DNA from 3 places in the Microbacterium sp. 05T445 genome. Region 2 is predicted to be linked to each of the others. Evidence: predicted binding sites of a transcription regulator. Region 2 holds the regulator's gene; each other region holds the start of a gene.

The links. Region 2 encodes LexA, which represses DNA repair genes until DNA is damaged. Its sites were predicted from a motif close to TCGAACANNTGTTCGA; they were not measured.
Region 1: the regulator LexA is predicted to act here: its motif matches at 7,261-7,276, upstream of AC1DDU_RS08135 (intein-containing Rv2578c family radical SAM protein).
Region 3: the regulator LexA is predicted to act here: its motif matches at 1,770-1,785, upstream of AC1DDU_RS05525 (HNH endonuclease signature motif containing protein).

The regions. Positions count from the first base shown of each region.
Region 1 covers NZ_JBFTKJ010000001.1:1,693,191-1,703,130, reverse strand. The annotation lists gene AC1DDU_RS08165 (ABC transporter ATP-binding protein) at 1-545, opposite strand, end outside; gene AC1DDU_RS08160 (ABC transporter permease) at 542-1,615, opposite strand; gene AC1DDU_RS08155 (ABC transporter permease) at 1,608-2,612, opposite strand; gene AC1DDU_RS08150 (ABC transporter substrate-binding protein) at 2,664-4,331, opposite strand; gene AC1DDU_RS08145 (acyl-CoA dehydrogenase family protein) at 4,536-5,699, opposite strand; gene AC1DDU_RS08140 (M15 family metallopeptidase) at 5,861-7,165, opposite strand; gene AC1DDU_RS08135 (intein-containing Rv2578c family radical SAM protein) at 7,285-9,450, shown strand; gene AC1DDU_RS08130 (hypothetical protein) at 9,484-9,876, opposite strand; gene AC1DDU_RS08125 (alpha/beta hydrolase) at 9,933-9,940, opposite strand, start outside.
Region 2 covers NZ_JBFTKJ010000002.1:980,723-990,662, forward strand. The annotation lists gene AC1DDU_RS14065 (S9 family peptidase) at 1-1,021, opposite strand, end outside; gene AC1DDU_RS14070 (methylenetetrahydrofolate reductase) at 1,293-2,231, shown strand; gene metE (5-methyltetrahydropteroyltriglutamate--homocysteine S-methyltransferase) at 2,337-4,667, shown strand; gene AC1DDU_RS14080 (hypothetical protein) at 4,664-6,232, opposite strand; gene lexA (transcriptional repressor LexA) at 6,324-7,004, opposite strand; gene AC1DDU_RS14090 (LysM peptidoglycan-binding domain-containing protein) at 7,269-7,661, shown strand; gene AC1DDU_RS14095 (histidinol-phosphate transaminase) at 7,717-8,811, shown strand; gene hisB (imidazoleglycerol-phosphate dehydratase HisB) at 8,808-9,416, shown strand; gene hisH (imidazole glycerol phosphate synthase subunit HisH) at 9,413-9,940, shown strand, end outside.
Region 3 covers NZ_JBFTKJ010000001.1:1,127,563-1,137,502, reverse strand. The annotation lists gene AC1DDU_RS05535 (ATP-binding cassette domain-containing protein) at 1-290, shown strand, start outside; gene AC1DDU_RS05530 (ABC transporter permease) at 287-1,108, shown strand; gene AC1DDU_RS05525 (HNH endonuclease signature motif containing protein) at 1,869-3,323, shown strand; gene AC1DDU_RS05520 (ATP-binding protein) at 3,343-6,432, opposite strand; gene AC1DDU_RS05515 (hypothetical protein) at 6,565-6,786, shown strand; gene AC1DDU_RS05510 (DUF1801 domain-containing protein) at 6,803-7,225, opposite strand; gene AC1DDU_RS05505 (HhH-GPD-type base excision DNA repair protein) at 7,225-7,803, opposite strand; gene AC1DDU_RS05500 (FtsX-like permease family protein) at 7,932-9,940, shown strand, end outside.

The DNA.
Region 1 (9,940 bases), on a different contig from region 2:
ATGATCATCACCTGCGGGTCCAGTGCGAGCGCCATCGCGATCATCACGCGCTGACGCATGCCGCCGGACAGCTCATGCGGGAAGCTCGTCAGCCGTTTGGGGTCGACCCCGACGAGCTCCAGCAGCTCCTCGCTGCGCGCCTGCTTCTGACGCCTGCTCATCCCGGGCCGATGCGTGGTGAACACGTCGAACAGCTGCGCCCGGATGTTGATCACCGGGTTGAGGGAGTTCATCGCGCCCTGGAACACCATCGACACCTTGTCCCACCGGAACCGGCGCAGCTCCTGGTCGGTGAGGCCGACCACGTCGATGTCGACCCCGGACCGGTCGTGGAACACGATCTCGCCCGATGTCATGAGCGCCGGCGGCTTGAGCAGCCGGTTGACGCCGTACGCGAGCGTCGACTTGCCGCATCCCGACTCGCCGGCCAGCCCCAGGATCTCGCCCCGGTTGAGGGTCAGCGAGACGTCCCGCACGGCCTTGACCGGCGGATCCACCTCGTACTCGATCGACACGTTGCGCGCCGTCAGCACCGCTTCGGTCATGCGACCGCACCTCCTCCGGCGACGCCGCGGCCGGCGCGCGCCGCGCGACGCTGGCTGCGCGCCACCTTCGGCGCGAGCCGCAGCTTCGGGTTGACCACCTCGTCGATGGCGAAGTTGATGAGCGCGAGACCGGCGCCCAGGAGCGCGATCATCGCGCCGGGCGGGACGAACCACCACCACGCGCCGCTGCCGACCGCCTGGCCGGTCTGCGCGTCGTTGAGCATCGTGCCCAGCGTGATCGAGCCGGTCGGGCCGAGCCCGAGGTAGGACAGCCCCGCCTCGCCCAGCACCGCGAAGACGATGCCGAAGATCAGCTGGGCGGCGATGAGCGGAACCAGGTTGGGGAGGATCTCGACGAAGATCACGCGCATCGGCTTCTCGCCCGCGACCCGCGCCGCCGCGACGTACTCCCTCGTGCGCAGCGACCGCGACTGGGCGCGCAGCACGATCGCCGAGCCCGCCCATCCGGTGACCCCGAGGATGATCGCCACCAGGAACGAGCTGCGGGCCAACGGACCGAGCCCCGGCGCGTTCTGCACGTACGCGGCGATCACCATCACCAGCGGCAGGCCCGGGATGACCAGCATGATGTTCGTGATCAGCATGAGGATCTCGTCCGCGACGCCGCCGAAGTAGCCCGCGAGGATGCCGAACACGATCGCGAGCAGCAGTGCGACGAATCCCGCGACCAGTCCCACGAACAGCGATTCGCGGGTGCCCCACGCGAGCTGCGAGAACACGTCGTAGCCGAGCTTGGTGGTGCCCAGCAGGTGCTCGGGGCTCGGCGGCTGGAGCGACGGGTTGTCGGAGTCGCGCGGGTTCTGCGCGAACGGCGGCACCAGCAGCCCGAACAGCACGATCAGCCCGGTGATGACGACGCCGGCGATGAGCTTTCCCGACCACGTCGGCAGCAGGTGACGGATGCCTCCCAGCCGCCGCGTCGCGATCGCCAGCGTCGTCGCCTCCTCGGCGGCGACCGAGCGCTCGGTGGCGCGCACCGCCTCCGCCGTCGCCGGCGAAGCCATCGGGGTCTCGTCCTCGACGATGGTGTCGGACGTGGGCTCAGCCATTGTGCCTCACTCGCGGATCGATGAGTCCGTAGATCAGGTCCATCACGAAGTTCGCCGCGAGGACGGTGAGCGTGATGACCAGGAAGACGCCCTGCATGAGCGCATAGTCGAGCCCTTGCACCGACTGGATCATGAGCTTGCCGATGCCGGGGTAGCTGAAGACCTGCTCCATCACGATCGAGCCGGCGACGACGAACCCGAGGGCGATGCCGAATCCGGCCAGGCTCGGGATCGACGCGTTCCGGGCGGCGTAGCGGCCTCGGATCCGGCGAGGGGAGAGCCCCTTCGCCTCCGCGGTGACCACGTAGTCCTCGGCCATCGTCGAGACCATCATGTTGCGCATGCCCAGCAGCCACCCGCCGACCGACGAGATCACGATCGTCGCGGCGGGCAGGATCGCGTGTTCGACGGCGCTCCAGAAGAACGCCCAGCTCCACTCCGGTCCTGACGGGAACTCGAACACGTCGTAGCCGCCCACGATCGGCAGCAGGCCGAGCTGCACCGAGAACACCGCGACGAGCACCAGCGCGAGCCAGAAGTACGGGATCGACTGGAACACCGAGGTGATCGGCACGAGGTGGTCGACCCACGTCCCGCGACGCCAGCCGACCCACGCGCCGACCGCGATGCCGATCACGAACGAGATCACCGTCGCGGTGCCGACGAGGACCACCGTCCACGGCAGGGCGGCGGCGATGAGGTCGCTCACCTCCGCCGGGTAGCGGGTCGACGAGACGCCCAGGTCGCCGTGCAGCAGGCGCCCCCAGTACGCGAGGTACTGGTCCCACAGCGTCATGCCCTTCTCGGCGCCGAGGATCGCCCGCACCGAGGCGATCGTCTCCTCCGACAGCGGCCGTCCGCCGCTGGCCCGGCGCAGCTTGCCCAGCATGATGGCCGCCGGGTCGCCGGGGAGCAGGCGCGGGAGGAAGAAGTTCAGTGAGATCGCGGCCCACAGGGTCACGACGTAGAACGCGATGCGGCGAGCGTAGAACTTCATGCCTCTCCCTCCCGCGTCTGCTCGATGCCGATCATGAGATCCGTCGCCTCATCACTTCGCAGGCTTCAGATGGGTGAGCACGACCGCCGAGGCCGCCGACAGGTACGGCAGCGGGTTGGCGTACAGATCGCCGTCCGTCGGCCAGCCCGTGAAGCGGTCGACGTTGAAGAACGCCTGCGACGCGTTGAGCACGACCGGGATGTACGGCAGGTCCTGCGCGATCTGCGCCTGGATCGTGGCGTAGGCCTCCTTCTTGACGTCCTCATCGAGGGTTCCCGCGGCCACCTCCACCGCGGCGTCCACGTCGGCGTTCTGGTAGCGGGAGTAGTTCTGCCCCGACGTCGGGTCCTCGCCCACCTTCGCCGTCGACTTGCCCGCGAAGTACTGGTCGTAGTTCGAGAACGGGTCGGCGACCAGCGACTGGGTCAGGCCGTACAGCGCCATCTGGAAGTCGCCGCCCGAGATCGGCGTCCAGTACTCGGCATCCGACACGGTGCGGGCGTTGACGCGCAGTCCGGCTTCCGCCGCCTGCTCGCTGATGAGCTTCGCCGCGTCGTTGTAGTCGGTCCAGCCGTCCGGCGAGAACAGGTCGATCTCCAGCGCCGTGCCGTCCTTGCCGTAGAAGCCGTCGCCGCCCTTCGTGTAGCCGGCGGCCTCGAGCACCTCCTGCGCGGCCGCGATGTCGGCATCCTGCGGGCTCGCCGCCAGCGCCGGGTCGCTCAGCCACTGCTCGTCGCGAGGCAGCAGCACGAACGCGGGCGAGCTCTCGGCGACCAGGCCCGCGAAGGCCTTCTCGGCGATCGTCGACCGGTCGATGGCGAGGTTCAGCGCCTGTCGCACAGCAGGGTCGGTCTGCGGTCCGCTGCAGCCGAGGTCGGCGTTGGAGCAGGTGAGGATGACGGTCGGGTCCTGCTGGTTGTTCATCGTCGCGATCTTGCCGCTGCCGGTGACGCTGTCGGGATTGGCGATGAACTGGCCGACCCAGTCGAGCTGGCCGGTCGCCAGCAGGTCCTGCGCCGACTGGTTGGAGTCCAGGCCGATGTACTGCACCTCGGTGACCGCCGGCTCGCCGTCACGGTAGTACTCGTTCGCTTCGACGGTGTAGGCCGCGTCGGAGAACGTCTTGAGCTTGTACGGTCCGGAGCCCACGGGGTCGGGGTTGGTCTCGGACGCGTAGTCGTCGATCTTCGACCAGATGTGCTCGGGGATGATCCACGTCGACCCCAGCAGCAGCGACGCCGAGGTGAAGCGCGGCTCGCTGTAGGTGAGCACGACGGTCGTGTCGCTGGTCGCCTCGGCCGACACCATCTTCTCGTCGACGTTCGACCCGTAGCCGAAGGTGAAGGCGACGTCCTCGGCGGTGAGGTCCTCGCCGTCGTTCCACTTCAGGTCGGGCTTGATCTCGACGGTGAGGGTCTTTCCGTCCTCGCTGTACTCGTAGCTGTCGCCGATCAGGCCCACGGGCGGGTCGGAGGACAGCTGGTTGAAGAAGAAGAGGGGCTCGTAGATGGCCCCGAAGGTCGCGTGGACGGCGGTGTCCACGGCGAACGGATTGAAGTTCTCGCTGATGGGGTTCGCGCTGCCCGCCCACACCCGCAGCGCGGATGCGTCCGCGCCCGACGACGAGTCGGACGGGCCGCAGCCCGCGAGCATGAGCGACACCGCGGCTGCACCGGCAGCGATCGCCACCGACGCCTTGCGCACTCTCCGGCTTGACATTCCGTGATTCCTTTCGGCTCCTGGCAGGGAAAGCCGGTGACATCGAGACACCATCGGCTCGCTCACAATATAGGCAAGAACGTTACCGAAAACAACCTTTTTTGTTACGACTTCATCTCATCGACGACGGATGCCCCGGACCCGGGCCTCCGCAGAGGCTCAGGTCCGGGGCATCCCGGACGGTGTGCGGCGCGAGCCGTCCCGTCAGCGCTTGCCGACGATCTGGCGCGACACGATGTCGCGCATGATCTCGTTCGTGCCGCCGTAGATGCGGTGCACCCGGGCGTCGAGGTAGGCGCGGGCGATCGGGTACTCGGTGATGTAGCCGTAGCCGCCGTGCAGCTGCACGCCGACGTCGAGCAGCTCCGCCTCGCGGTCGGTCGTCCAGAACTTGACCTTCGCCGCCTCTTCGGCGGTGAGCTTCTGGTCCTTGTAGAGCATCATCGCGCGATCGGTGTAGGCCCACATCACGTCGACGGTGGTCGCCATGTCGGCGAGCTTGAAGCGCGTGTTCTGGAAGTCGGCGATGCGCTCGCCGAACGCCTCGCGGCTGAGCACGTACTCGCGGGTCCAGTCGAACGCCGCCTCTCCCGCGGCCGCCGCGGCGACGCCGATCGACAGGCGCTCCAGCGGAAGGTTCATCATGAGCTGGATGAAGCCGAGGCCCTCCTTGCCGCCGATGAGGTTCTCCTCCGGCACGAAGACGTCGGTGAACGACAGCTCGGCGGTGTCCCAGCCGTGGAAGCCCATCTTCTCGAGCTTCTTGCTGTGGTCGAAGCCCTCCATGCCGTCCTCGAGGATCAGCAGGCTGAACGCGTCGGGGCGGTTGCCCTCGCCGGTCTTCACGAAGGTCACGACCATGTCGGCGGTCTTGCCCGACGAGATGAACGTCTTGGCGCCGTTGACGACGTAGCCGCCCTCGACGCGCTTGGCGGTGGTCTTGATGCCGCGAAGGTCGCTGCCCGCGCCGGGCTCGGTCATCGCGAGCGCGCCGAGGATCTCGCCGGTCGCCATGCCGGGGAGCCACTTCTCCTTCTGCTCCTGCGTGCCCATGTGGACGACGTAGGGGACCGCCAGGTCATCCTGGATGCCGAGGGCTCCGGCGAGCGAGCCGAGGCCGGCGCCGATGGTCTCTTCGAGCACGATCGAGCGGAAGCGGTAGTCCTGCAGCATCCCGGCGCCGCCGAACTCCTCGGGGACCGACAGGCCGATGATGCCCGCCTCACCCGCCGCGAGCATGGTGGCGCGGTCGATCTCGCCGTCCGCATCCCACTGCTTGCGCTTCTCCTCCGTCGCGTAGCGCTTGATGAACTCCTTGACGACGTCGCGGAACGCGTCGTGGTCCTCGTCGTAGATGTCGCGCTCCATGGTGCGCCTTCCTCTCGTCGTCGAGCTTGGGGAGATGGATCCGGTTGGGATCGCATCTCACGAGATATGGTACTCAGTTTCAGCTGAGTGGTCCCCCACTCCCCACCAGGGAGTCGTGGCACACCGGGAGTCTCCCGAGGCGGGCGGCGCCGCTGCCGCCGTCAGAGGTAGTCCGGGGCGGGAGGGAGCCCGAAGAACTCCTCCAGGGACGTCCATCCGCCCTCGTGGTACGCCGTGGCCAGCTCGGGACCGACGTAGCGCAGATGCCACGGCTCGGGGAGATACCCGGTGACCGAGGTCGCGCCCTCGACGTACCGCACGATCCAGCCGTGCTCCCAGGCGTGCTCGGCGATCCACTGGCCCTGCGGCGACGCCGCGAGCTGGTCGAGCGTTCCGCACGATCCCGCGCACGCGACGACGTCGGCGCTGAGCCCGAGCTGGTGCTCGCTGTAGCCCGGGCGCGCGCTGACCTGGTCGGCACGCTCGCCGCGCTCGGCGAAGTGGCGGCCGTAGGTCTGCTGCTGCGTCTCGTACGACCGGAACCCGCTCTCCAGCGCGATCTCGCCCACCCCCGCCGCGCGGGCGTCGTTCGCGAGAGAGGCGAGAGCGGATGCCGCATCCGAGCGCAGCGCGCCGCCCTCCAGGTTGCGGACCCCGTCGGGCAGCACCAGTCCCTCGGGACGGTAGTCGACGGGGCTCGCCGGGCGGATCTTGTCCATCACGGTCCACACGTGCGACGAGTCGCTGAGGTTCACGCACGGCGCGCGACCCTCCACGACGGCTGCCCGGAAGGCCTCGCCGCCGCCGGACGCGATGATCGCCGCCTCGTCGTCACCGCGCTGCAGCGCGGTCGCCACATCGGGAAGCGTGCAGATGTCGGCCGCCGGCGGCGACTCCTCCACGTCCGGGACGGGAAGCGCCTCGATGCCCGGCGGCGCGACGGTGAGCGAGAGCGCGGCGTCGGCATCCGGCGACGGGGGCAGCATCATGGCCGTCATCGCGGCCGACCCCGCCAGCAGGGCGGCACCGGCGACCAGTCCCGCGACGATGACGAGGCGCTTGGTGAGCCGCCGCGGACGCGCGTGGCGGACCGGCTGTCCGTCGTCGTCCACCTCGAGCATCTCCGCGGCACGCGCCAGGCGCCGCTCGCTCACGACCGGGCGGGCGGAATGGGCCGTGCGCCCGCGGCCCCGCACGCGCACCTGCGGAACGCGGTGGGCCGTGGAGGCGCCGAGAGCGGCGGATGCCGGAGGTGCGGCATCCGGTGTCCACGACTCCGGAGGCAGTGCCGAAGGCGCGCCCGCCGGCACCGACCCTGGCGCGAACTCGTCGCTCGCAGGCTCGACGGCGACGACGGCGGTATCGGTCTCGCGGGCACGCCGATCGGCCTCCTCGCGCATCGCTCGGGCGGCACGACGAGTCTCGGGGGCGGCTCGGGGGGTAGCGAGCCCGCCAGGCTCCGTCACGTGAGCCATCTTGCCCGTGACGGCCCGATTTCGCCAGGAACCCGGCATCCGTTCCGCCGATGTTCTAATCATGGCGCGTCGGTCTTGACTTGGTTTCGAATCTTTGTTCTCATGAATGCATGCGGTGGCAGGGTCAGGAACTGGGTGTGGCGGATGCCGCAGCCCTGCCCGGCCTCGAGCAGCTGAACGGTCTGGTGCGGTCGGTCACCACACCCGAGTTCGCCGGGGTGACCTTCCACGAGGTGCTCTGCAAGTCGGCGCTCAACCATGTGCCGAGCGCCTCGGCGATGCCGTTCGACTGGACCGTTAATCCGTATCGCGGCTGCTCTCATGCATGCGTGTACTGTCTGCATCCCGACACGCGTGTGTTGATGGCGGACGGCCGCAGCAAGCGCATCGCAGATGTGCGCGCCGGAGACGAGGTGATCGGCACGCGTCGCGAGGGCGCCTATCGCCGCTATGTGCGGGCGGCCGTCTCGGCCCAATGGACGACGCGCAAGCACGCGTATCGGGTGACGCTCGCGGACGGCACCGAGCTGACCGCCAGCGGCGACCACAGGTTCCTCACGGAGCGTGGGTGGAAGTACGTTGGGCCGGCCGGCGCAGGCTCACCTCAGCGCCCCTCCCTGACGACGAACAACAAGCTGATGGGGTTCGGCACGGGCGGCGTGGTCGCGGATGCCACCGAGACCGATGCCTACCGGCAGGGGTACCTGTGCGGGATGATCCGCGGGGACGGCATGATGCTGAAGCGAACGTATCCGCGGTCGAAAGGCGAGGGGACCTTCGTGGCCCACCGATTCCGTCTCGCACTGGCAGACGCCGAGGCGTTGGAACGGTCCCGTGCTTATCTTCGCGGTGTCGGCGTCAGCACCACCCTTCGCCGGTTCGCTCCTGCGACCCCGCAGCGGCGCGAGATGAACGCGATCTTCACCTCCCGGCGCGCGGACTTCGACGCGATCGGCGAGGCCATCCGGTGGCCGGAGTCCGCCTCGCCCGAGTGGTCGCGGGGATTCCTGGCGGGGATCTTCGACGCAGAAGGCAGCTGCAGCCGCGGAGTGCTTCGCATCTCCAACTCGGACGCCGACATCCTCGCGGCGATCGGAGACTCACTCCGACGCCATGACTTCCACTTCGTGCAGGAGCCTCCCCGCCCGAACGGGGTGAGCAGCGTCCGCCTGCTCGGTGGCCTTCCCGCCCGACGACGGTTCTTCGAGCTCACACAACCCGCGATCACGCGGAAGCTGAGCCTGATCGGAGACGCGGTGAAGTCGGATGCCCCACTGCGCGTCGTCTCGATCGAGGATCTCGGTGAGACCATCGACATGGTCGACATCACGACCTCGACGGGGGATTTCATCGCCAACGGCGTCGTCAGCCACAATTGCTTCGCCCGAGGGACGCACGAGTACCTCGAGCTCGATGCGGGGCGGGACTTCGACACGCAGGTCGTGGTGAAGGTGAACGTCGCCGACGTGCTCGCGAAGGAGCTGCGGCGGGGCAGCTGGCGGCACGAGCCGGTCATGCTGGGCACGAACACCGATCCCTACCAGCGCGCCGAGGGGCGCTACAAGCTCATGCCGGGGATCGTCTCGGCGCTCACCGAGTCGGGAACGCCGTTCTCGATCCTCACGAAGGGGACGCTGCTGCGGCGGGATCTGCCGCTGCTGAAGGATGCCGCCGCCGACGTGCATGTCACCCTCGCGATGTCGATCGCGGTGTTCGACGACCACCTGCAGCATCTCATCGAGCCGGGCACACCGACCGCCGCGGCCCGGCTCGAGACCGTGCGGGCGGCGACCGAGGCGGGGTTCCGCGTCACCGTGTTCCTGATGCCGATCATCCCGCACCTGACGGACTCGATCGCCGCGATCGACCACGCGCTGGCCCGCATCAAAGAGGCCGGCGCGGCGCGGGTCGTGTACGGCGCGCTGCATCTGCGTCCGGGAGCGAAGCAGTGGTTCCTGCAATGGCTCGAGCAGCGGCATCCCGAGCTCGTGTCGTCCTACCGCGGACTGTACCCGGGAGCCACGTCGACCGCGCCGAAGGCGTACCGATCATGGCTCGCGAAGCGGGTGCGACCGTTGCTGCGGGTCTACGGGCTCGATGGTCACGCCGAGGACGAGAACGTGCGCGGCGGACCGGTGGCAGGGCTCGCCGACCGGGCCGACGCCCGGGCGGCGCCGCCCATCGTGACGACCTCGCGAGGACGCGCGGCGGCCAGCCTGCGTGCCACGGGCCATGGCACAGCGGGCGCCGCGGACACCGCCTCCCGGCTCTTCTGACGAGTCGACGCCGGCGACGTTGCGTCGACGCGCCTACGCCCCGGCGTCGCGCCGACGCGCCTCGGCCGACCGCGCCGCCACCTGGCGCTGGTGCGCAGTGGCCTTGCGTGCGGCATGCCGACGGCGGGCCCGCTCGTCGTTCGCCGGCCGGGACAGCTCGCCGCGGGCGGCGCGGATCAGGTAGCCGACGGAGTCGACGACGAACTCGACGCCGGCGAGGGCGCCCAGAGAGAGGCCGATGATCGCGATCCATGCCGGAGTCGGGCGCGCGATGCCGACGGTGTCGAACGGCCCGATGCCGTCGATGACGATCTGCACCAGCAGCGTTCCGCAGAGCACGAGCACTGCCAGCCCGATCAGCACCATCACCGCGGAGGCGATGACGCCACCGGTGGTGAGCACCTCTTTGCGTCGCCGTCTCAGCACCGTCCGATTCTGCCCCACGACGGCCGACTCGCGCCGTCGGGCGACACCATGCAGCGTCACGGGC
Region 2 (9,940 bases):
CGCCGGACAGCAGCACCCGCGTGCCGTGGACGTCCTCGATCGACAGCCGCGTCATGGGGTCGACCGGGACGGGGCGCACCTGCCCCGTCGGATCGATCACCACGACCTCGTCGGCGCCGTCGGTGCGCACGGCGACGGTGCGCCCGTCGTCGAGCACAGCGAACCAGCGGGTGCCCAGCACCCACAGCGGCCCGCCGGTGTCGGCGTCCGCCGGGGCGACGGGCTCCGGCGGGGCGTCGGCGGGCGGCCGTAGGCGCCAGAGGTTCCAACGGCCGGTGGGATCGTCGGCGTACACGAGGCCGTCATCGCCCGCCCAGACCGGCTGCAGCGGCGAAGAGTCTCCGCCCGCCGCGGTCGTCCACTCCACGACCTCGCCGTGCGCGATGCGGCCCACGCGCAGCTCGGCGCGGTCCCACGCCATGTGCGGGTGGTCCCACGCGATCCACGCGAGCCGCGTGCCGTCGGGGGAGAGCGCGGGATGGGCGACGAAGTCGCTGCCGCCGACGAGCGCGGCGAGGCGCGCGGCATCCGTCGCCGCCGCACCGTCGACCGGGATCTCGACGATGTCGCGCGCCGGCACCGTACCGCCGGCGGTGTGATCCTCGCGCACCGCGAGCAGGCGGCCGTGCTGCAGCGTCAGGCCGCCGTAGCGGACGTCGCCCGCATCGGGCGTGAGCGGACGGGGCTCCGCACCCGGATCCCGGCGCCACACGCGCTGGTCGCCCTTCTCGACGAAGAACAGCACTCCGTCGTCGGCGGCGGTCCACGAGCCGCCGCCGTATTCGTGCACGCGCGAGCGGGCGCTCCACGGTGCAGGGAGCACGTCTTCGACGGTTCCGGATGCCGTCCTCCGGCGCACCGCGGAGCGCCCGGCCTCCTCGGGCACCGACTCGCCCCACCACACGTCGGCATCCGCGCCGACGAACCGTGCGCCCTCCAGGCGCGGCGAGGCGGCGGACACCTCGGCGGCGGTGATGGGGGAGGGCCAGCTGCCGTAGGGGAGCACGTCGTGTGTCGTCACCCCCACCACGGTACGGCCAAAGCATGCAGCGCCGGGACGAAACAGAAGGTCACAGGATCACGGCATCCATCCGAGTCCGCTACCGTGGAGCCATCGTCGCCCGGTCGTCCTCACGGACGCCCCGAACCCTCGGGGCACCGGGCAGGAGCGACAGCCGAGCCCGGCACCCGCCCGTGATGACACCCCTTCCGCCTGCCGGCGGAGGCGAGGTGCCGCGGCCGCCCGGGCTTCCCGTTCGGCTCAGCCCTGTCCGACTCCTGAGAAGCAGGCCATGTCCATCGACCTGAGCACCCCTCCCGTGCCGATCTCGTTCGAGGTGTACCCGCCCCGCACCGAGGCGGGGTTCGCTGCGCTGCACGAGACGATCCGCCACCTGGCGTCGGTCGACCCGAGGTTCATCTCGGTGACGTACGGCGCGGGCGGCTCCACCGGCGGCCGCTCGCTCGAGCTGCTGACGCACATCAAGCGCGAGACCCACGTCGAGCCGCTCGCGCACCTCACGTGCGTCGGCAACACCTACGGCGGCGCGAACGCGCTGATCCGGGAGTTCCTGGATGCCGGGATCACGAGCTTCCTCGCCCTCCGCGGCGACCCGCCCGTCGGGGCGTCGGAAGGCGACCCGTTCCTCGGCGACCTCGAGAGCGCGGCGCAGCTCGTGCAGCTCATCGACCGGGTGCAGGCCGAGCGCGAGCCGTACGCCGAGGTGCCGATCCCCGGCGTCCCCGGTGCCGTGCGGGTCGAGAAGCGTCCGAAGGTCGACATCGCGGTCGCGGCCTTTCCCACCGGCCATCCGCGGTCGCGCCACGCGTCCGACGACATCGACGCGCTGCTGGCCAAGCAGGCGGCGGGGGCGACGCTCGCCATCACCCAGCTGTTCTTCCACGCCGACGACTACCTCGCGTTCGTGCAGCGCTCCCGCGAGGCCGGCGTGACGATCCCGATCCTGCCGGGCATCATGCCGATCACGTCGCCGTCGCGGCTGCGGCGCGTGCTCGAGCTCACCGGTGAGGAGCTGCCCGGAGAGCTCGCGATCGCCCTCGAGGTCGAACCCACCACCGAAGGCCAGCGCGCCGTCGGCATCGCGCACGCGGCGGCCCTCACCCGGGCGGTGCTCGACGGCGGTGCCCCCGGCATCCACCTCTACGCCTTCAACAACCACGACATGGTGCTCGCCGTGCTCCGTGAGGCGGGTGTCCTCACCGCCGTCTGACCTACGCGCGGCCCAGCGATCCGTCGGAGTCCGACGGGTCTGTTCGGCGCGCCCGCCGACCGACTTCCGTACCACCCACCGCAAGCGAAAGAGAGAGACAGAACGATGAACGACCACCGCACTGCCTTCCCGCACGGCACGATCCTCGGCTACCCGCGCATCGGCCGCCGCCGCGAGCTCAAGCGCGCCGTCGAGGCGTACTGGTCCGGCGCGATCGACGCCGAGACGCTCGAGGGCACCGCCGCCGGCCTGCGTCGCGCGACGCGCGAGCGTCTGGCCGCGCTCGGCCTCGGGCGCGACGACTCGTCGATCCCCGAGTCCTTCTCGTTCTACGACCAGGTGCACGACGCCGCGGTCGCCGTCGGCGCACTGCCGGAGCGCTTCGCCGCCCTGCGCGGCGCGGGCGGCGAGGCGGGCCTCGACGCGTACTTCACCGCCGCGCGCGGTGCGGGCGAGGACGCCCCGCTCGAGATGACGAAGTGGTTCGACACCAACTACCACTACCTCGTTCCCGAGATCGGCCCCGAGACGGCGTTCGCCCTGTCGAGCGATCGCTTCGCCCGCCAGGTGGCCGAGGCCAAGGCGGAGGGGTTCACGGTGCGCCCGGTCGTCGTCGGTCCCGTGACGCTCCTCGCGCTCGCCAAGGCGACGGACGCCGCACCCGCCGGCTTCGACCCGCTCGAGCGGCTGGACGACCTGCTCCCGGTGTACGTGGAGCTGCTGGCGACCCTGCGCGCCGCCGGCGCCGAATGGGTGCAGCTGGATGAGCCCGCTCTCGTCAGCGAGAGCCTTCCCTCCTCTCCTGTCGCGCTGGCGGACGCGGCCGCCCGCGCCTACGCCGTGCTCGGCGAGGCCGCCGACCGCCCCGCGATCCTCGTCGCAGCCGGCTACGCGCAGCTGTCGGCTGAGGCATGGACCGCGCTCTCCGCAGCGCCCATCGAAGCGATCGCGGTCGACCTCACCCGCGGTGCGGTGCCCGCCGCCGTCGAGGGACTCGCCGGCAAGACGCTGGTGGGAGGCGTGGTCGACGGCCGCAACGTGTGGCGCGGGGACCTCGCCGGAGCCTGGGATGCGCTGGTACGGCTGCGGGGACTCGGTGCCGCCGCCGTCGCCGCGGGCACGTCCACCTCGCTCCAGCACGTGCCGCACGACGTCGAGGACGAGACCGCCCTCGACCCGCGGCTGACGTCGTGGCTCGCCTTCGCCGACCAGAAGGTCGCGCAGGTCGTCACCCTCGCCACCGGTCTGACCGACGGGCCGGATGCCATCGGCACCGCGCTGGCGGAGGCATCCGCCGCCCTCGCCGACCGCCGCAGCGCCCCCGGCGTGCGCGACGGCGCGGTGCGCGAGCGGGCGTCCGTGCTCGTCGAGGGCGACTTCGACCGCGGCGACTACGACGACCGCGTGGCCGCACAGGATGCCGCGCTCGGACTGCCGGTGCTGCCGACGACGACGATCGGGTCGTTCCCGCAGACCGGCGACATCCGCCGCGCGCGTGCGCGCCACGGCCGCGGTGAGCTGGCGGCGGGCGAGTACGAGCGGTTCCTGCGCGACGAGATCGCCCGCGTCGTGACGCTGCAGGAGGACATTGGCCTCGACGTCCTCGTGCACGGCGAGGCGGAGCGCAACGACATGGTGCAGTACTTCGCCGAGCACCTCGACGGCTTCGCGGTCACCGAGCACGGCTGGGTGCAGTCGTACGGCTCGCGCGCGACGCGCCCGTCGATCCTGTGGGGCGACGTGTCGCGTCCCGCCCCCATCACGGTGGACTGGTCGAGGTTCGCGCAGTCGCTCACCGACAAGCCGATGAAGGGGATGCTGACCGGCCCGGTGACGATCCTCGCGTGGTCGTTCGTGCGCGACGACCAGCCGCTCGGCGAGACGGCGAACCAGGTCGCGCTGGCGCTGCGCGACGAGATCGCCGATCTCGAGCAGGCGGGCATCGGCGTCATCCAGGTCGACGAGCCGGCGCTGCGCGAGCTGCTGCCGTTGAAGCAGGCCGATCAGCCGGCGTACCTCGCGTGGTCGGTCGGTTCGTTCCGGCTCGCGACGGCGGGAGCTGCGGCCGCGACGCAGGTGCACACGCACCTCTGCTACTCGGAGTTCGACGTCGTGATCGACGCGATCGCCGCGCTGGACGCGGATGTCACGTCGATCGAGGCCGCCCGCAGTCGCGGCGAGGTGATCGGCGACATCGCGACGTCCGGCTTCGCCGCCGGCATCGGGCCGGGCGTCTACGACATCCATTCGCCGCGCGTGCCGTCGGTCGACGAGATCACGGACCTGCTCGACCGGGCGGTCGCCGAGCTTCCGCTGCGGCGCGTCTGGGTCAACCCCGACTGCGGCCTGAAGACGCGCGGCTACGACGAGACCGTCGCCTCCCTGCGCAACCTCGTCGAGGCGACGCAGGGAGTGCGCGCGGGGATCGCGGGCTAGGACCCCTTCTTCGGTGCGGATGCCGCGGCCTCGCCGGTCGCGGCGTCCCCACCGTCGATCACCTCGGTGTCGTTCGCGTCCGCGTCGATGACGAGCGTGTCCGCGTCGTCTGCGGCTGCGGCTGCGGCTGCGGCTGCGGCTGCGGCTGCGTCCGCTTCCGCGGCGGCGTCGGCGGCTGCGGCCTCGGCGGCTGCGACCTCGGCGGCCTCGGCCGCTGCGGCCTCGACAGCCGCGGCCTCGTCGGGGCGGCGCTGCAGCAGCTCGAACACCCACCACACCACGAGCCAGACGATCAGCACGAGGAAGACCTCGCCCACCGACAGCGGCCGCAGCAGCATCATCCAGAGGACGGCGAGGGCGCCCAGCACGATCCGCACGAGCACTCGCTGCGCGTACAGCCAGGCACCGAAGCGGCCGGTGTCGACGTTGTGCGAGAGCGCGGCCCCGCGCAGACCGGCGTTGACCGACGCGAGTCCGCGCCGCACCGCCACCGCGCCGCGCCAGCGCCCCGACATCCACGCGATGACCGCGATCACCACGCCCAGCAGCATCAGGACGACCGCGGTGTCGCGCATGGCGCGCGTGATCTGCTCGTACATCGAGGCGAGCGCGCCGGCCGGCAGACCGAGCTGGGGAGCGCTCAGCGCCAGCACGGAGCCCGCGACACCGAGCGCGATCGCAAGGGTGCCGGCGCCGACGGCGATGCCCACGCCGGTGCCGAGGACCGCGGTGGAGCGGCGCCGGGCGATGAGGATGCCCGCGAGGAAGAGCACCAGCGCGATGATCGGCGTCCACCAGCCGGCGGCGACCGCCAGGTTGTACACGGTGCCGACGACCGTGAGCGCGTCGCTCTGGGCGACGACGATCGTCTTGTCGATCGGGGGGATCGACGCGGCGAAGCCGATGCCGCGATCCACCAGGCGCTTCTTGACCTCGTCGACGATCGGGCCGAGCTGGATGCCGACCTCGCCGGTGTCGCTGATCACGACGGCCCCGCTCGAGGTGCCGCCCGCGGCGACCGCGGCCAGCGACTTGTGGCTCGCGCGCAGCGCGGTCTCCCACACGTCGGCGAAGGCATCCGACTGCACGAGCTTCGTGACGGTCGTGTCGACGAGGTTCTCCAGGCCCTGTACGGCGGGTGCCCGCAGCAGGTCGAGTGCCGCGAGCGCACGCGGGGGCAGGTCGAGCTGCTGGATGCCGTCGAACAGATCGTTCGTGAGGCCCTCGAGGTCGAGGGAGTCCTCGATCGCCGTCGTCGCCTGGTCGGCGACGAGCGCCTGCACCTGCGGATCGTCGGCGAGCGGGGCGAAGGTCTCGACGAAGCGCGTCTCGTCGACGAGCTCTACGCGCGCCCAGGCCGCCACGATCGAGACGGGCACGAGGACCGTCGCGATGACGATGCACAGCGCGGACAGGAAGGCCCGCCACCGGCTGCCCTGCGTCTTGGCCGCGGGCGCGGCGGGCGCCGGCGCGGCCTCCGCACGCAGGCGGGCGTTCTCGGCTTCGAGCGCCTCGAGGCGCGCGCGCAGGTCGTCGGTCGCTGCAGCGCTGGTCACGTCGGTCATCCCCCCCTTATAGCGTCTGGGGCGGACCCCCGCCAGTCGCCGCTCCGCGCGAGCCGAACGGCTCGTCGCGGACGAACGGGGGAGAACGGCGTCAGACCGCGCGCAGCACCGCGACGACCTTGCCGAGCACGACCGCCTCGTCGCCGAGGATGGGTTCGAATGCGGAGTTGCGGGGCAGCAGCCAGGTGTGCCCGTCGCGCTGGCGGAATGTCTTGACGGTGGCTTCGCCGTCGAGCATGGCGGCGACGATCTCGCCGTTGTCGGCGGTCGCCTGCGAGCGGACCACGACCCAGTCGCCGTCGCAGATCGCGGCGTCGATCATCGACTCGCCGGACACCTTCAGCATGAACAGGTCGCCCTTGCCCACCAGCTGACGGGGGAGCGGGAAGATCTCCTCCACCTGCTGCTCGGCCGTGATGGGGACCCCGGCCGCGATGCGCCCGACCAGCGGCACGAGTGCGGCGTCGCCCACGGAGGGCGCGGTGTCGGCGGGGCTCTCGGTCGACGTGCCGGGCAGGTCGATGAGCACCTCCATCGCGCGCGTCTTCCCTGCGTCGCGGCGCAGATAGCCGCTCAGTTCGAGCTGGTTGAGCTGATGGGTGACGCTCGAGAGCGACTTGAGGCCGACGGCGTCGCCGATCTCGCGCATGCTCGGCGGGTAGCCGTGGCGCGCGATGGAGCGCTGGATCACCTCGAGGATCGCGAGCTGCTTGTCGCTGAGGCTCTTGCGCCGACGAGTCTGGGGCTTCTCGCGCCCGGCCGCGTCGCTCATCTTCCGGCTCCCGTTCTGCGCTCCGCCGTCGAGCGCTGTTTCTTCGAATGTCGGAGGCCCGTGGTGGGGTTCCCGTATCGAAACCGTATCCGGATCCGATGCGTCTGGGGAACAACCTCGCCGCGTGTCGCGTTCGAGAGATCGCCGTCGGGATCCGGTATTGACATCGTAGAGACTCGAAGATAACTTCGGAAGAGAGGTTCGCATTCTCCACTCCCGGCCGAGTGGGGAATGCGAATCTCTCCCCACCAGGAGGAGAACAGCATGACTGCGATCGGCTACACGACGTCCGTCCCTTCGCCTGCTCGCGCCGTCGGCACCGCCGCCCGGCGTGCAACGCGACTCCGACTGACCGTCCGCGGGCGCCGCGTGCTGGCGCTGCTCGCAGCTCTGCCCGCGGTGATCGCGCTGTGCGCCGCCATCCTGGGTGGGGGTGCGGCCCTCGCATCGCGCGACGCCGGCGCACCGGCGGGCACGTTCCCCACGATCACCGTCTCGGCCGGCGAATCGCTCTGGACCATCGCCGAGGAGGTCGCCCCCGATCGCGATCCCCGCGATGTCGTCGATGAGCTCGTTCGCCTGAACGCCCTCGACACCGTGGCGGTGGAGGTCGGGCAGCAGCTCGCCATTCCGGCGGAGTACGCCGCCGGTCGCTGATCCCGGCGGCGGGTGTGACGTCACGCGGCTCGGGGCGACGGCATCCCGCTCTACCATGGGAGGGGTGAGCGTACGCCTCGAAGACCTCCCTCTCCGCGCCGATCTCCGGGGGTTGAAGCCCTACGGTGCTCCGCAGGCACCGCTCCCGGTCGCCCTCAACGTCAACGAGAACACGCATCCCGTGCCGCAGGAGGTCGCGGACGACATCCTCGACTCGATCGCTCTGGCGCTGCGGGACGTCAATCGCTACCCCGACCGTGAGTTCACGGCGCTGCGCGAAGGGTTCGCGGACTACCTCGGCCACGGGCTGACCCGCGATCAGATCTGGGCGGCGAACGGCTCGAACGAGGTGCTCCAGCACCTGCTGCAGGCCTTCGCCGGTCCCGGGCGCACCGCGTTCGGGTTCTCGCCGACCTACTCGATGTACCCGCTCCTGTCGCGCGGTACGGGTGCCGAGTGGATCTCCGGCACACGCGCCGACGACTACACCGTCGATGCTCAGGATGCCGCCTCCCAGGTCGCCGACGCCGCGCCCGACGTCGTCTTCCTGTGCTCGCCGAACAACCCCACCGGTACGCCGCTCGGCCTCGACGTGGTCGAGGCCGTGTACGAGGCCACCGACGGCATCGTGATCGTCGACGAGGCGTACTTCGAGTTCGCCCCCCGCGAGGAGCGCTCTGCGCTGACGCTGCTCCCCGGCCGTGAGCGGCTGGTGGTCTCGCGCACCATGAGCAAGGCATTCGCCTTCGCCGGTGCCCGCGTGGGTTACCTCGCGGCCGACCCCGCCCTCATCGACGCGCTGCGCCTGGTGCGCCTGCCGTACCACCTGAGCGCCCTGACGCAGGCGGCCGCGAGCGCGGCGCTGCGGCACGCCCCGGTCATGCTGCGGATGGTGGACGAGATCGTCGCCCAGCGCGACCGCATCTCTGCGACGGTCGAGGCCCTCGGGTACGCCCCGCACACGTCGTGGACGAACTTCGTGCTGTTCGGCGGCGTCCCCGATCCCGCGGCCACCTGGCAGGCGCTGTACGACGAGGGTGTGCTGATCCGCGATGTCGGCATCCCGCACCACCTGCGCGTGACGGCGGGCACCGAGGACGAGACGACCGCGTTCCTCGACGCCCTGGCCTCGGTAGGATCGGCCGCATGAGCGCCGCACCCCGCACCGCCTCGCTCCGTCGGGCGACGAGCGAGTCCACGGTCGAACTCGAACTCGATCTGGACGGCACCGGCCGCAGCCGGATCGACACCACGGTGCCGTTCTTCGACCACATGCTGACCGCCTTCGCGAAGCACTCGCTCACCGATCTCACCGTGCGCGCCTCCGGCGACACCGACATCGACGCCCACCACACCGTGGAGGACATCTCGATCGTGCTCGGTCAGGCGATCCGCGAGGCGCTCGGCGACAAGTCCGGCATCTCGCGCTACGGCGACGCCCTCGTGCCCCTCGACGAGGCGCTGGCGCAGGCCGTGGTCGACATCAGCGGGCGCCCCTACCTCGTGCACACGGGCGAGCCCGAGGGCTTCGAGCACCACCTCATCGGCGGGCACTTCACCGGGTCGCTGGTGCGCCACACCTTCGAGGCGATCTCGTTCAACGCCGCGCTCACGGTCCACGTCCGCGTGATCTCGGGTCGTGACCCGCACCACATCGCCGAGGCCGAGTACAAGGCCTTCGCGCGCGCGTTCCGCCAGGCGAAGGCCCTGGACCCCCTCGTCGAGGGCATCCCCAGCACGAAGGGCGCCCTGTGAGCGACCTCGCCCCGGCGGACAAGCCGCTGGTAGCGGTCCTCGACTACGGCTCGGGCAACGTCCACTCCGCGGTCAAAGCACTCATCGCCGCGGGCGCCGACGCCCGCCTGACGTCGGACCGCGGCCTGGTGATGGATGCCGACGGCCTCTTCGTACCGGGCGTCGGTGCGTTCCGCGCGGTCGCCGAGGCGCTGCGTGCGAGCCGCGGCGACGAGCTCATCGAGCGCCGCCTCGCCGGCGGGCGCCCCGTCATCGGCATCTGCGTGGGCATGCAGATCTTCTTCGAGCGCGGCGTCGAGCGCGGCATCGACACCGAAGGCATGGGGGAGTGGCCCGGCGTCGTGACCGAGCTCGATGCGCCGGTGCTGCCCCACATGGGCTGGAACACCGTCGAGGTCGGTGCGGGCTCGCGACTGTTCCGCGGCATCGAGCACGAGCGGTTCTACTTCGTCCACTCCTTCGGCGCGCAGAAGTGGCTCCTCGATGTGCAGCCGCCGTTCCCGGAGCCGGTGCTGACGTGGTGC
Region 3 (9,940 bases), on a different contig from region 2:
TGCGCGCCGGCTCCGACATCGCCGAGGCGCAGCGCGAGATCGCCCGGGTGCTCGGCGTCACCGCTGTCGTGTCGCCCGAGGCCGCGCGCCTCACCGTACCGATGAGCGACCCCGACCGGGTCGCCGACCTCTTGGTCGCCTTCCGCGAGGCCGACCTGCACCTCGAGGAGCTGAGCGTGCAGCAGCCGACGCTCGACGAGGTCTTCCTCACCCTCACCGGCAAGGGCGTGCCGGAAGACGACGAGGCCGCCCACGCGACGGCCGACGACCTGGAAGGAGTGCGCGCATGACCGCCATCGCGACCCCCATCGTGCCGGTGTCCGACCGGCGCCTCTCGAACCGCACGAGCCTGACGCTCACGGTGCAGAACACGCTCACCATGGCGTGGCGCGGCATCCTGAAGATCCGTCGCACACCCGAGCAGCTCATCGACGTGACGGTGCAGCCGATCATCTTCACCCTGATGTTCACGTACATCTTCGGCGGTGCGATCGCCGGCGACGTGCAGAACTACCTGCCGATCATCATCCCGGGCATCCTCGTGCAGACCGTCATCACGACCTCGGTCGTCACCGGCGTGCAGCTGCGCGAGGACATGGACAAGGGCGTGTTCGACCGGTTCCGGTCGCTGCCGATCGCGCGCATCGCGCCGCTGTCGGGAGCCCTGCTGGCCGACACCCTGCGGTACACGATCGCGACGACGCTCACCTTCACGATGGGATTCATCATGGGCTTCCGCCCCGGTGGCGGACTCGGCGGCGTGATCGCGGCCGGCCTGCTCGTGATCGCCTGCTCGTGGGCGATGAGCTGGATCTTCGCCTTCTTCGGCGTGATCGCGCGCACCGCGTCGAGCGTGCAGGGCATCTCGATGCTCATCCTCTTCCCGCTGACGTTCCTGTCGAATGCGTTCGTCCCCGCCGACACGATGCCCGACTGGCTGCAGTGGTTCGTCGAGATGAACCCGGTCTCGCACCTCGTGACGGCCGTGCGCTCGCTCGTCAACGACGGCGTGGTGACCGGCGACGTCTTCGTCGCGCTGCTCGGCGCGGCGGTCATCGTGGCCGTGTTCGCGCCGCTCACGGTGCGCGCGTACATGCGCAAGGCATGAGCGGATGCCGGGACCCGTGGCGAGAGCCGCGGGTCCCGGTGGGCGGGCCGGAGTGGCGTGAGGCTGCTCCGGCCCTTCCCTGTTGAGCGGGGCGGCGCGGATCCAGACCGGTGTGTGCGAGCCGTCTAGATTCGCACGATGACGGGATTCGTCCGCTTTCAGAGCCTTGTTCCGAATCGTCGCGGCCGGTACCCGGGGGTGTTCGCCCTCGTGAACGGCCTGGCGAGCGAGAACCAGCTGTCTTCGCGGGACGCGAGGTGGGTCCGTGAGTCGAATGATCACGCCGAGGCGACTTATCCAGACCCATCGAGAGCGGTGCCGGACTGTTACGACCCGATCGTGAACCCGGGAGCGAGATCCTGGTTCAAGTCATCGGCGCACGAACTCCTCGATCTCACGCGGGGATACCTCGATCTCTTGGATCGCTATGGAGTGCGATGGGTCGAACTGCGGAGGACCGCTCCCGGAAGAGTCACGTATGAGGGTGATGTGCAGGTCGTTGCGGTGCCCTTCACGTATCCCGATGACTGGCCATTCGGGCGCTGACAGCCCGCGGGAGCGGCCCTCTGGTGTGCGCTCCACCTTTCAGCGCGCTCGGCTGCCAGTCGAGAGATGACCGCCCCCTGTCCCTGAGACTTTGCTGGCGGGAGGGTTACGAGATTCGTAACTATGTTCTATACTGGGGCTCTGGATCGGACTCGTGCCCACCTTCGTTCGATCTTCCGTCGCACCGTCTGTGGCGCCGTTCTGCGGGAGAGACATGGGGCACGAAGTCGGCACCGGCGACGCGGCCTGGGGTGCACTGGAGCGGGTGGTCTCGGCGGTGCAGGCGACCAGGTCTGAGATCGCACGCCTGCAGGCGGAGGAGGCGCGACTGCTCGACGAAGCCTCCGATGTCGTCCGCGCACGCGAGGAGGAGCGGCGCATCGCCGGCCGGCGTACTGCTCACGAGCTGCCGCTGCGCGAGGTGTCGAGTGAGCTCGGCGCGGCCATGCGATTGAGCGACCGCACCGTCCAGGCACGGATGTCGGCGGCGAGCACTCTCGTCGAGGCGTTCGCGAAGACGTTCTGCGCACTGCGCGAGGGGCAGATCGACTTGGCGCACGCGATGGCGATCACCGACAGCGGCGCCGCGATCAGCGATCAATCGATGCGCGCCGAGTACGAGCGCATCCTGCTCGAGGCCGCCGAGTTCGAGACGCCCGCCCGGCTGCGGGCGATCGCGCGTGTCGTCGCGGCGCGCATCGATCCCGAGATGGCGGCGGAGCTTCGTCGACGTGCTGCTGCCGAGCGCCGCATCCGCCTCATCGATCTCGATGACGGAATGGCGCGCCTGCTCGCCGACCTGCCGGCGGTCCTCGCCCACGCCATCTTCGACCGCCTCACCCGGATGGCGGAGGAGGAGCGTGCCTCCGGAGATCCGGCGGACGGAGCGGATCGCGGCGCAGCAGTACGCGATGGGTCCGGCGCGCACAGCCGTCGACCGCAGGCCGCTGCGACGCCGGGAAAGGAGCCGGCGTCGGCGGCGGCCGAACCGTGCGCTGACGCGGACCGGGCGGCGACGTCGTGCACCGGACCGACGGGGGAGAGTCGAACGCTCGATGAGCTTCGAGCCGACATCTTCGCCGATCTCGTTCTCACCGGAGCGCCGACCGCCCATGGGGACGGCGATGCTCTGGCGGCGATCCGCGGCCACGTGCAGATCACGATCCCGGTGCTGACCGCGGCGGGCCAAGACGACGAACCCGCGCTCCTGACGGGATACGGGCCGATCGACCCCTCGACGGCCCGTGAGCTCGCCGGCGGTGCGAGCGGCTGGGATCGCGTCATGTTCCACCCGCATACGGGACTTCCGCTGGCGGTCGACAGGTATCGTCCCAGCGCTGAGCTTCGCCGGTTCCTCCGGGCGCGGGACGAACGATGCCGGTTCCCGGGCTGCTCGCGCCGTCCCACTCGGTGCGACATCGACCACACCGTCGACCATGCCAGGGGCGGATCGACGCAGGACGCGAATCTCGCCCACTTCTGCCGACGCCACCACACCCTGAAGCACGCGAGCCCATGGCGCGTGCGACAGCTCGGAGGTGGGGTGCTCGAATGGAGGAGCCCCACCGGGCGCCGTCACCTCGACAAACCGCCGCCAGTGGTCCGGTTCGTGCCGTCGAGCGTGTTCGCGGAGATGCTCGTCCGCGGGTCGCGCGATGCCCCGTTCTGAGCAGCCGCGTGCCGAGCGCTCAGCCCAGGAGCGCGGTCAGCACCGCGAGGTCATCCTGCGCCTCAGCGGGCGAGCTCGGAAGCGCACCGGGTCCGGTTCCCGCTTCGGCAGCGCCGCTCGCACCGACTGCGGCCGTCGCACCGTCTCCCGGCCCGACCTCGCCTGCCGGCAGGTCCGCGTCCGCGGCGATCGCCAGCGAGCCCGTGCCGAGCCGTTCGCGCATGACGCGCAGGAACGGTTCGCGAGCGTCGACCCCGCCGCGCAACGTCGTCGCGGCCTGCAGCGCACGCCGGGCGTCAGCATCCCTCCCGTTCGCAGCGAGCCAGCCGGCGATCGAGACCGCGGTGTCGGAGATGATCGGGTGGTCGCCGCTGCGCGTGGCGGCGGGCAGCGCGACGCGCAGGGCGGCGGCGGCATCCGGAAGACGTCCCAGCAGGATCAGCGCCTGCGCGCGTTTGGACTGCGACCACGCCTTCAGCTGATCGGGGAACGAGGCCCCGCTGACGTCGACGGCCTCGAGCAGGCGCAGCGCGGCATCCCCGTCGCCGACGGCGATCTCGATGGCGGCACCGTCCAGCTGGGCCTGCGCGATCGCCTGCGGCGACTCCTTCGCGCGGGCGAGCTGCATCGTCTCGGCGAGTCGGGTGCGGGCCTCGTCGACGCGGCCGAGCCGCAACAGCAGCCCGGTGCTCTGCGATCGCTGCTGGACCGCGTCGGCGGTCGAGGTCAGCCCCAGCAGCGCCGCGCTGGACGTGTCGGCGACCTCCAGCGCCTCCTCGAGGTCTCCCGCGAGCTGCAGCCACTCCGACCGCATCTGGCTGGCGAACGCCGTGCCCCACACGTCACCGAGTTCGCGGAACATCCTGAGCGACTTCTCGCTCTCGACGCCGAGCGTGGCGGTGTCGCCCGCGTTCTGGGCGACGGCCGAGCGCAGCATGCTCACGAAGGCGCGAGACCACTCGGGTGCGTCCGGCCCCAGATCCTCGATCGCCGTGTTGCGCGGCCAGGGGTTGCCGGGAGGCGTCGTGCGGATCGTCGTCAGGATGCCGCGAAGCAGCGGACCGACCACGGCCGAGAGCTCGCTCGGGTGCGCGGCAGCGGCGGCGACGACCGCGGGTGTCTCGCGTTCCAGCAGCTCGATCCCGGAGGTGCGGATCCGGTCGCCGTCGTCACGGGCCGGATCCGCGGGCACGACGGGGCCGATCGGTCCCGCGGCATCGCCTCGACTCTCGCCGAACGCGCGGCCCAGCAGCCCGACGCCGCGCACGACGACGGCGGGCTCGGAGTCCATCGCCTCCGCGGCGTCGAAGAAGCGGGAGAGGCCGGAGACGAGCTCCTCGAAGCGCTCCCGCATGAGCCACGCCCACAAAGACGCCCGGACGAGGCGCACGCCGACCTCCTCCAGACCCGGCTGCTCGGAGCACGCCCGCAGGGCCGCGCTGAGGTTCTCCTCGTCGGCGTCGAACCACGCGAGGCCCTCTCGCACCTCGGGTCCGCGGAGCCGCGCATCCTCGCGGGCGGCGAGTCGTGCCATCGTCCGTGCCTGCACGGCGCGGAACCCGGCCTCGCGTCCTTCCGTCCGCAGCCGGTCGATGCCGTACTCGCGCACCGTCTCGAGCATGCGCAGGCGCCCGTCCGTCCGTCGCAGCAGGGACTTGTCGACGAGTCCCTCGAAAGCGTCGGGGTCGACCCCGAACCCTTCGGCGACCGCGGGGATGTCCCGCACGTCCACGCCGTCCGGGAACACCGCGGCGGCACGCAGCGCGGTGCGCTCGGCATCCGTCAGCGTCTCCCAGCTCCAGTCGATGAGCGCGCGCAGCGTCTGATGCCGCGCCTCGACCGCGCGAGGGCCGGTCGCCAGGAGGGCGAACCGGTCATCGAGGCCGCGGTCGATCTCGGCGATCGTCAGGGTGCGCGCCTTCGCGGCCGCCAGCTCCAGCGCCAGCGGAAGCCCGTCGAGCCGCGTGACGATGCGCGCGACGGCCTCCTCCTCGTCGGGCGACGGCGGCGTACCGCGTGCCGCCCGCACGCGACGGGCGAACAGTTCGCGCGCGTCGGCGCCGGGAAGCGGGCCGAGGTCGACGAACGCCTCCCCGGCCAGACCCAGCGGTTCGCGGCTGGTCGCGAGGATCCGTGCCCCCGGCGCACCCCGCAGCAGGTCGAGGGCGACGTCCGCCGCCTCGAGCGAGACATGCTCGCAGTTGTCGAGCACGACGAGCAGCGTCCGGCCCGCGAGCGCCTCGGCCACACGTTCGCGCGCGCTCGTCGACACGAGTTCGCCGACACGGATGCTGCGACCCACCGCACCGGCGACGGCCGCCCACACCTCGCCCGGCGCCGCCGGGGCGAGCTCGACGACGATGGATCCGGGCCGGCGACGCGCGGTCTCGAAAGCGAGCGTGGTCTTGCCCGCGCCGCCCGGGCCGATCAGGGTGACCAGCCGCTCGGCCTGGAGCTGCTCGCCGATCGATTCGAGCTCATGGCGCCGCCCGATCAGCGGGGTCAGCGACGCGGGAACGGCCGACTCCGCGACCGACGCATGCACGCTGCGCTCATCAGCGGCTTCGCCACCGGCGGAAGAACCCCCGCCTGGTGCGGGCTCGCCCGCCGCGTGCGGCGCAGCCTCGCCCGAGGACCCGTTCGCGGCGATGCGCTCGGCGTGGGCGCGGTCCTCGAGGAGGTCGCGCACGACCCAGTCGAAGCCCTCGCCGGGCGTCCACGGGTCGCCGTGCCACAGATCGAGAGCGGCCCGGGCATCCGTCGCGGCCTCGGCCGGGTCTTCCGCGCGCCGTGCGCGGGCCACCAGGTCCTGGAACCGCGCGATGTCCACGTCGTCGCGGGAGACGGCGAGCCGGTATCCACCGGGCACGGCTTCGAGCACCCCCGTAGGGAGCACGCGGCGCAGCCGTGAGGCGAGCGACTGCAGTGCGGCGCGCGGGTCTTCGGGAAGATCGTCGGGCCACACGTCCTCGGCGAGGGAGCGGTAGGCCACGGTGGTACCGGCGTCGAGGGCCAGACGCAGCAGCAGCGCCTCCTGCCCGCGCCCGCGGACCTCGAGCGGGGCGCCGTCCGCCTCCGCCGCGAGCCCTCCGAAGAACCTCAGCCGCACGTCGTCCACCTTAGGACGCGCACCCGCCTCGACCGGCGTGCACGCCGCGACCCGACGCACGCGCGCCGGCACCCGACGTACGCGCAGTCGCCGTCCCGTGCGCGACCTCCGTGCATCCGCGATGCTGGGACGATGAGCGGCACGCCTGACGGGTTCGAGTTCGCGGTCATCGGCGCCCAGGTGGAGATCCGACACCACGGCCGACGGGCCGCGATCCTCCGCAACGCCGCGGCGCAGAAGTTCCTCGCCGACGTGGAGCGCGGCGACCCGCAGCAGCTGATGGCCCGGGTGACGGGCGACTACAAGCGCGGCAACGAGCGCGCCCGCCGCACGGCCCGACCGTCAGGCGGGTGAGGCCGTCGGTGCGACGTCAGTCCGTGACGGTGATCGTCGCGGAGCCGGTGTCGCCCTCGAGGACGCGACGGTAGTCCTCGGCGACGATCTCGCGCAGCACCTCGGTGTCGACCTGGTCGAGGTCCTTGATGTAGAGGCATCCGACACCCGTGTCGTGCGGGCCCAGCTTCGCCAGCTGCGCGGTGTGCGCCCCCGTGTCGAGCAGGTAGACCGTCGTGGCCTGCCGCCGCGGGGCGAACGCGGCGACGGGCATGTCGCCCTCGGTCCCGGTCGGATACCGGTAGTGGCACGAGCCGAAGCCGACGATCGTCCCCCACATCTCGGGTTCACGCCCGGTGATCTCCCGCAGGAGCGCGACCATCGTGGCGGCATCCCGCTGCCGCTTCACCGGCGCGACGGCGGCGATGAACTCGTCGACGACCCCTCCGGTCTTCTGCATCAGACGCCCCCGCCGCCCTTGGCCGCGGCCTTCATGGCGCGCTTGTGCTCGCGCACCTTCACGAGCGAGTCGGCCGAGACGATGTCGGCGACGCTGCGGTGCGAGCCGTCCTCGCCATAGGGAGCGGATGCCTCCCGCCACCCGTCGCCGGTGTACCCGTACTGCTTGCCCAGCAGCGCCAGGAAGATCTTGGCCTTCTGCTCGCCGAAGCCGGGCAGCGCCTTCAGCCGCTTCAGCACGGTCGCGCCGTCCGGCTCGCCCTGCGTCCAGATGGCGGCGGCATCACCGCTCCAGTCCTGCTCGACGGCGGCGCACAGCGCCTGCACGCGTGCGGCCATCGAGCCCGGGAACCGGTGCACGGCGGGCGTCTTCTTGAACTCCTCGACGAACGACTCGGGGTCGTAGCCGGCGAGAGTGGCGGCATCCAGGCTTCCCACGCGCTGCTCGATCTTCAGCGGCCCTGCGAAGGCCGTCTCCATCGCGACCTGCTGGTCCAGGAGCATGCCGATGAGCAGTGCGAGCGGGTCGTCGGTCAGGAGGCGATCGGCGTCGGCGTCGCCCGTGATGTGGAGCGTCATGCCGTCAGTCTCCCATCCGCGCCCGGTGCTCCACAGCCGGGGATGCCGTCCCGAGCGTGAGGAGCGAGCGTCCGTTAGGTTGGCAGGAGCCCACGTCAGCGACCGACGAACCGCGGAGGACCGAGCCCATGCCCGATCATCGCGCGGCGTCGCGATCACGCGCCCTGTCCGGCGCACGCCTGCTGTGGATCCGCTCCGCGGCCCGCGCCGGGCTCCTGGGGAGCACCGCGGCGACGGTCGCCGTCGCGGTCGCCACCGTATGCCTCGCGCTCGCATGGCTCTCCCACGCCGTCGCGATCGCCGGCGACCCGCCCCCGCCGGGCGTCGACCCCGACGAGGTCGCCGCGCAGGTCGCCGACGGGGCCGCGGCGCTCGCATCGGCGGCGCCCGCACTCGTGATCCTGGTGGCCCTCCTCGCCGGCACGGCGGTGGCGCAGCTGGCCCGCCTGGTCGCCGCGGCACGCGAGTACGAGACCGCGACGATCCGCGCACGCGGCTTCTCCCGTGCGCAGGCCTGGTGGACGGATGCCGCAGAGGGCGCCGTCGTCGCCCTCGCCGGCACCGCGATCGGGTTCGTGCTCGCCATCGGCGCCGCGCCGCTGGTCGGCGCCGTGCCCTCGGACACGCTCGCCTCGTGGCCATGGGCTGCGGGGACGGGGCTCCTCCTGGCCGTGACCTTCGCGATCGCGCTGCGCCGCGGGGAAGGGCGCTCCTCGCGGGGGACGCGCGCGACCACGGCTGCCCTCGTCGTCGTGCTCCTCCTCGCATCCGCGCTGGTGGTGTGGCAGCTGCCGCTCTCACGGGGGGCGGGCTTCGATCCGATCGTGGCGATCGCTCCTGCGGTCGTGCTGATGGCGGGCGCCGTGGCCGCGCTCGCGGTGTTCGGCGCTGCGGCGGTGGCGTGGGCACGCCCGGCCGCCGTCGCGCCGGCGCTCGAGCCGGGCTATCCGGCACGACAGGTGGCCCGCCGCATCCCGATCTTCGCCGTCGCGGTGCTCCTTGTGGCGCTCACCGTCGCGCAGGCGGTGTTCACGGCCGCGTACACCGCGACGTGGACGGCCATGACGACCGATTCGGCCGCGGTCGTGGCTGGCGCCGACCTGCGCGTCGACACCGAGCCGCAGACGGTCTCTCCGGCCGATGTCGCGGACGCCGCCGCCGTTCCCGACATCGTCGCGGCCGCCCCCGCGCTGGTGGCCGACGTCGAATCGGGTTCCCTCGACGACCTGCAGCTGGTGTCGACGCCCGCGTCGGCGATCGATCCCGTCGTGACCTCCGCGGGCGGCCTGGTCGACAAGGCCGCGCTCGCCGCGACTGCGGACGAAGCCGACGGGGTCGTCAGCCCGGCCCTGCAGGACCTCGGGGATGCCGCGACCGGCGTGCGCGTCACGCTCGCCGTCGACGGCTCCGCCACCGCGGCCGACTCCATCGTGCTGACCGCGGTGCTCGTCGATGCTCAAGGGACGCCCACCGCGTTGACCATGCCGGGCGCGCGGATCGAGGGCCCGGCGGGCGGTGTCGGGTACGTCGCCGAGGTCGGCCTGCCGCAGGGCGGCGCGCCGTGGCGTCTGCTCGGACTGCTGCTGGGCTCCGCGCCGAGTGCCGCCTCCCCGAACCTCGGCGTCGCGATCACCGCGCTCGAGGCCGTCGGCGGCGAGGCCCTCGACGTCTCGGGCGAAGCGGAGCTGCGCGGCGGCACGACCGCTGCGGTGCTGTGGGTCGGCGACGGTGGTGCGTTCGCGTCGGGTGCGGCCGGCGCCGATGCGCTGCCCGTCGCCGCGAGCGTGACGACCGCGCTCGCCGAGCGCCTGGGAGCCGGCATCGGCGACGAACTGGAGTTCCGCTACACCGGCACCGGGCGCCGCGGGGTCGCCGTCATCACGTCGATCGTCGAGGTCGTGCCGGGGGCATCCGCGCCGCGCGCTCTGTTCGTGCCGCTCGAGCAGCTCCTGGTGTCGCAGCTGCAGCGGGGCACCTCGATCGTGCCGCCGGGATCGGTGTGGGCTGCGGGAGCCCCTGAGACCGACGACGCGCTGAGCGCGGCCCTCGGCGACCGCCCGGTCGCGACCTCCGCGCCGGGGCTGACGGCGGGTGTGGTCGGTGCGCTGGTGCCGGGATGGTGGATCGCGACGGTCGG